2 linked regions of the Roseateles amylovorans genome follow. The protein of the gene in region 1 interacts with the protein of each later gene in a pairwise test. Links are inferred from orthologs where the notes say so. Each region holds a gene or a part of one and is shown on either strand. Other genes may lie near its edges.

Region 1 (3,180 bases):
TGGAAGCCGGGGGCCAGATCGAACGACTCGCCGAGGGCCACCCCGGCCGACCCGCCGTCGAGAAAGAAACAGCCCCGCACGATGCTCACACCGTACGGGGCTGCTGTGGGAGGCTGGGGCCAGGCGGGCCGGCGGGCACGCTGGCGTCAACGTCAAGGTCAACGCCAGCGCCAGCGCAGGTCGTGAGCGTCAACGTTGTGGGTCAACGAGCAATCAGTGAACGACGCGTCCGAAGCTGAACTCGCCGCCCTCCACACTCACCGGGATCACGTCCTTCGGCCCGAAGCGTCCCTGCAGGATCAGCTTGGACAGCGGGTTCTCGATGCGCTGCTGGATCGCCCGCTTGAGCGGACGTGCGCCGAAGACCGGGTCGAAACCGACCTTGGCCAGTTCGCTCAAGGCGTCCTCGCTCACATCGAGCTTCATTTCCAACTTGTCCAGACGCTGTTCGAGCTGGCGCAGCTGGATTCGGGCAATCGACTTGATGTGGGCCGCGCCGAGGGCATGGAAGATCACCGTCTCGTCGATGCGGTTGAGGAACTCGGGGCGGAAATGGGCCTTGACCTCGTCCCACACCGCCGCACGAATCACTTCTTCCGACTCCCCCTGCAAGGCCATGATGTGCTGGGAGCCCAGGTTGGACGTCATCACGATCACGCAGTTCTTGAAGTCGACCGTGCGTCCCTGGCCATCGGTCAGACGGCCGTCGTCCAGCACCTGCAGCAGCACATTGAACACATCCGGGTGGGCCTTCTCGACCTCGTCGAGCAGCAGCACGCTGTAGGGCTTGCGCCGCACCGCCTCGGTCAGGTAGCCGCCCTCGTCGTAGCCGACATAGCCCGGAGGCGCGCCGATCAGCCGGCTGACCGAATGCTTCTCCATGAATTCACTCATGTCGATGCGGACCATGTGGTCTTCGCTGTCGAACAGGAAGCCCGCCAGCGCCTTGCACAGCTCGGTCTTGCCCACACCGGTGGGGCCCAGGAACAGGAAGCTGCCCAGCGGCTTGTTCGGGTCCGACAAACCGGCGCGCGAACGCCGGATCGCATCCGCCACCGCCACGATGGCCTCGTCCTGACCCACCACCCGCTCATGGAGCTTGGTCTCCATCTGCAGAAGCTTGTCGCGCTCGCCCTGCATCAGCTTGCTGACCGGGATGCCGGTGGCGCGTGAGACCACTTCCGCGATCTCTTCGGCGCCGACCATGGTGCGCAGCAGTTGCGGCACCGTCTTGTCCTTGGCCTTGACGGTCTCCTTGGCCTGGGCCTCGCTCAGACGCTTCTCCAGCTCGGGCAACTTGCCGTACTGCAGCTCGGCCACCTTGTTGAAGTCGCCCTTGCGCTTGAGCTCTTCCACCTGGAACTTGATGCGGTCGATCTCTTCCTTGACATGGGCAGAGCCCTGGGCCTGCGCCTTCTCGGCGGTCCATATCTCCTCCAGGTCGTTGTATTCGCGCTGGAGCTTGAGCAGCTCTTCCTCGATCAGGCCGAATCGGCGCTGCGAGCCTTCATCGGTCTCCTTGCGCACGGCCTCGCGCTCGATCTTGAGCTGGATCATGCGGCGGTCGAGCCGATCCATCGCCTCCGGCTTGGAGTCGATCTCGATCTTGATCTTGGCCGCGGCCTCGTCGATCAGGTCGATGGCCTTGTCGGGCAGGAAACGATCGGTGATGTAGCGGTGGCTGAGCTCGGCCGCGGCGACGATGGCCGGGTCGGTGATCTCCACGCCGTGGTGGACCTCGTACTTCTCCTGCAGGCCGCGCAGGATCGCGATGGTGGCTTCGACCGTGGGTTCGTCCACCAGCACCTTCTGGAAGCGGCGCTCCAAGGCGGCGTCCTTCTCGACGTACTTGCGGTATTCGTCCAGCGTGGTGGCGCCGATGCAATGCAGCTCGCCACGCGCCAGCGCCGGCTTGAGCATGTTGCCCGCGTCCATGGCGCCCTCGGCCTTGCCGGCGCCGACCATGGTGTGGATCTCGTCAATGAACAGGATGATCCGACCCTCATCGGCCGCCACTTCCTTGAGCACCGACTTGAGACGTTCCTCGAACTCGCCGCGGAACTTGGCGCCGGCCAGCAGGCCCGCCATGTCCAGCACCAGGACACGCTTGTCCTTGAGCGATTCCGGCACTTCGCCATTGACGATGCGCTGCGCCAGTCCTTCGACGATGGCCGTCTTGCCGACGCCGGGCTCGCCGATCAGCACCGGGTTGTTCTTGGTGCGACGTTGCAGGACCTGGATGGCGCGGCGGATCTCTTCGTCACGGCCGATCACCGGGTCCAGCTTGCCGGCACGGGCGCGCTCGGTGAGGTCCAGCGTGTACTTCTTCAGCGCTTCGCGGTTGCCCTCGGATTCCTGGCTGTCCACCTTCTGGCCGCCGCGCACCGCCTCGATCGCGGTCTCCAGCGCCTTGCGAGTCAGGCCGTGGCCCCGGACGACGCCGCCCAGGTCGGTCTTGGCATCCGCCAACGCCAGCAGGAACATCTCGCTGGCGATGAAATGGTCCCCCCGCTTGGAGGCTTCCTTCTCCGCCGTCTGCAGCAGCCCGATCAGGTCGCGCCCGGGCTGGACCTGCTGGCCCTCGCCCTGCACCTGAGGCAGGCCGGACAGGATGCCGTCCGCCGCCGCCTTCAAGGCCGGCACTTTCACGCCGGCCCGCTCCAGCAGCGCCTTCGGACCTTCGTCCTGCGCCAGCATCGCGCCCAGCACATGCACCGGCTCGATGTACGGGTTGTCTCTTGTCACCGCCAGGCTTTGGGCCTCGGCCAGTGCTTCCTGAAATCTCGTGGTGAGCTTGTCGACTCGCATGGTGTTCAAACCTCCGTTGCCGACTCAAGTGGGACTGTGTCCCCCTATTTCAAGGGTTCCGGTGCGCGGCAGCAAGTCACAGGCCTGTCACTGAAATCATTCGTGGGAGACCGCACGAGGGGGCCCTCCCGAGGGCACCGGGCGACCCGCCGACCTGGCAGGGGGCGCGTCACCGCCGGTCCGACGCGCCCGGCCAGGCTTCATGCACCCGGCGCACGCTGGCGCAACGGGTCGCCGCCGAGGGCTGGTGCGGTCTCCGTCCGCGCCCCTTCGGCGGGACAAGCGGACGGGAGGACGACTTGCCCACTGCGCCATGCCGTAGCATCCGCAGCCAAGATCCGCGCCCGTGGCGGCGCCACCCACCGACCCGAT
Region 2 (3,065 bases), 720 kb from region 1 along the record:
GCGCCAGCAGCGCACCCACCACGAACTCCGCCTCTGCCGAGGCCGTGGCGGTCGGCGCACGCACCACTTCGATGTTGGCGAAGCGGCAGGTCTCCATGTCGATGTTCTCCGCACCGGCGCTGATGCGGCCGACGGCCCTCAAACGGGGGGCGCTCCGGATCATCTCGGCGTCCAGCGCGATCGAGGCGGGCAAGAGAATTGCCTGGGCCTGCGAGACCTGCTCTTTCAGGGCCGAGAGATCCGCCGCCAGTTCGGGCATTGCCAGGACCTGATGACGCTCGGCCAGCCACTCCAGGACATCGGCCTCCAGCGGTTCCAGGACGAGCACTGACATGAGGGATCTTGAGATGTTTGTTTGATTTACTTGCAATGCTGCCATGCAACAATGCCAGCGCAACAACCGTGGGAGTGTACGTAAATGGCCCTGATCAACAAGGCAATCTTTCCCGTCGCCGGACTTGGGACGCGCTTTCTGCCCGCCACCAAGGCTCAGCCGAAGGAGATGTTGCCGGTGGTGGACAAGCCGCTGATTCAGTATGCGGTGGAAGAGGCCTATGCGGCCGGCATCCGCCAGATGATCTTCGTGAACGGCCGCAACAAGCGCGCCATCCCGGATCATTTCGACACCGCTTTCGAACTCGAAACCGAACTCGAAGCCGCCGGCAAGAAAGAACTGCTGGCGATGGTTCACTCCATCAAGCCAGACGACATGGAGTGCGTCTACATCCGCCAGCCCAAGGCCCTCGGCCTCGGTCACGCGGTGCTGTGCGCCCAATGCGTCGTGGTGAACGAACCGTTCGCCGTGCTGCTCGCCGATGACCTGATGGTCGGCAAGCCCCCGGTGCTCAAGCAGATGGTGGACCAGTTTGCCGAATGGCAGGCCTCCATCCTCGCGGTGCAGGAAGTGCCCGCCGAGCACACCAAGCGCTACGGCATCGTGGCCGGCTCGCCGATCAGCGACCGCCTGATGGACCTGACCCACATGGTGGAAAAGCCCGCACCGGAAGACGCGCCTTCGCGTCTGGCTGTGGCCGGTCGCTACATCCTGACCCCGGGCGTGTTCCGCGAGATCGCCAGCCAGCCACGCGGCGTGGGTGGCGAGATCCAGCTGACCGACGGCATCGCCGCGCTGATGCGCCGCGAGAAGGTGTTTGCCTATCGCTATGAAGGCAAGCGCTACGACTGCGGCAGCAAGGAAGGCTTCCTGCAGGCCAACGTCGAGCTGGCGCTGGCCCACCCGGAATTGGGCGCCAGCTTCCGCGAGTACCTGCACGGTCTGGAGTTCTGATCCGCCTGCACCTGCGGTTGAGTCGGCACTGAGCCGGCGCTCCGGGCGCTGGCGCCGTGCTCAGGGACGGCGCCAGCGCCGGTCGGCACTCGGGCACGGGCTCCAGCAAAAAGGCCACGCATTCGCGTGGCCTTTGTCATTCTTGCCGACCGAATCACCGCCCCCCATTCAGCGCCGTTTCAGGACGTGGATGAACTCGTCGCCCACCGTGGATTGCTCCACCAGCTCATTGCCGGTCTGACGCGCAAACGCCTGGAAATCCCGGTTGGACCCAGGATCCGTGGCCACCACCTTCAGCAACTGGCCGCTTTCCATGTCCGCCAATGCCTTCTTGGCTTTGAGGATGGGCAAGGGGCAGTTCAGGCCGCGGGTGTCGAGTTCCTTGTGAATATCCATGATGAGTTCCTTGTGGCCGGCAGACGAGTCCGGCAATCCAGTGGGGCCGCAGGGCCCTGCGCCCGGCCCCGGTGATCCATGTTCAAGTGCGTGGCGGCATCCATCGGGGCGTGATGCCGCGACGAACCAGCCAGTCCGCCAAGGCCTGGCCAGTGCCGGCGGGCCAGCATTCCAGTTGTTCGGGCGGGGTCAACGTGTATTCAATCAATTCCGGCGATAACTGAATGTCACCGCGGGCCGGCACGTGGTACGCAATGATGACCTGATTCTTCTTCTGGAAATCGTAGACGCCGATCAACTCGCAACCCAGCGCCTGCAGCGATGTCTCTTCCAGCACTTCGCGCCGGATCCCCTCCTCCGGCGTCTCGCCCGCCTCCATGAAGCCGGTGATCAAGCCGAAGAAGCGCATCGGCCAGGCCGCATTGCGGGCCAGCAAGACCTGGCCCTCGCGGTCCACGCACTCGACCACGGCTGCCAGCACCGGCGTGGGATTGTCCCAATGGCTGAAGTCGCAGGCCGGACACCGCAACCGTGTCTTGGGACCGCCGTCCTCCGGACGCTCGATCCATTGCAATTCGGCAGCACATTGGGGGCAGTAGCGGAAGGTCATCGCAGGGGTCGGCCTCAAGGGCCCGGTGAGGGTCGAGGATGATTGAAGACGCTTCGCGATCGAGTGGCCGCCCTCCGGGCAGACGGGGTCATCTCATGCCGGGTCATCATCGGCCGGATCCTCTCAAGCCGGGAACACGCCGGTCGACAGGTAGCGATCGCCGCGGTCGCAGACCACGAACACGATCGTCGCATGGGACACCTGACGAGCCAGCTGCAGCGCCACCCAGCAGGCACCCGCGGCGGAGATGCCCGCGAACAGGCCCTCTTCCCGCGCCAGGCGTCGCGCCATGTCTTCGGCATCGGATTGGCTGACCAACACCAGTTCGTCGACGGACTCCGGACGGTAGATCTTGGGCAGATACGCCTGCGGCCATTTCCGGATGCCGGGGATGCGTGAGCCTTCCGCCGGCTGCGCACCGACGATGCGTACCTCGGGGTTCTGTTCTTTCAGGAAGCGTGAGGTGCCGGTGATGGTGCCGGTCGTGCCCATGGCGCTGACGAAATGGGTGATGCGGCCACCGGTGTCCTGCCAGATCTCCGGTCCGGTGGTCTCGTAATGGATGCGCGGGTTGTCGCTGTTGGCGAACTGGTCGAGCACCCGGCCCTTGCCGTCGCGCTGCATCTGCTCGGCGAGGTCGCGGGCGTATTCCATGCCCCCGGATCGCGGTGTCAGGATCAGCTCGGCGCCGAAGGCCTTCATCGTCTGGGCACGTTCGATGGACAGGTCCTCCGGCATGATCAGCACCATGCGGTAGCCGCGGATTGCGGC

What was found. The genes of interacting proteins can lie anywhere in the genome.
Region 2: the proteins of clpB (region 1) and N4261_RS14480 interact in binary tests that used the Escherichia coli proteins (3 or more experiments, as listed by UniProt). The link is inferred for Roseateles amylovorans from one-to-one orthologs.

Annotation. Positions count from the first base shown.
Region 1 is NZ_CP104562.2:2,781,898-2,785,077, reverse strand. What follows is about bases 12-3,121. They hold clpB (ATP-dependent chaperone ClpB), read right to left. Parts: upstream 2,809-3,121; coding sequence 214-2,808; downstream 12-213. UniProt on the Escherichia coli protein: Part of a stress-induced multi-chaperone system, it is involved in the recovery of the cell from heat-induced damage, in cooperation with DnaK, DnaJ and GrpE. Acts before DnaK, in the processing of protein aggregates.
Region 2 is NZ_CP104562.2:3,501,127-3,504,191, forward strand. What follows is about bases 71-3,065. They hold N4261_RS14480 (sulfurtransferase TusA family protein), read right to left. Parts: upstream 1,685-3,065; coding sequence 1,457-1,684; downstream 71-1,456. Other genes in these bases: N4261_RS14470 (NAD(P)-dependent oxidoreductase), read right to left, coding at 71-334; galU (UTP--glucose-1-phosphate uridylyltransferase GalU), read left to right, coding at 419-1,288; N4261_RS14485 (NUDIX hydrolase), read right to left, coding at 1,767-2,294; cysM (cysteine synthase CysM), read right to left, coding at 2,418-3,065. Outside these bases: more of N4261_RS14470, read right to left, coding at 1-70. UniProt on the Escherichia coli protein: Involved in thiosulfate metabolism.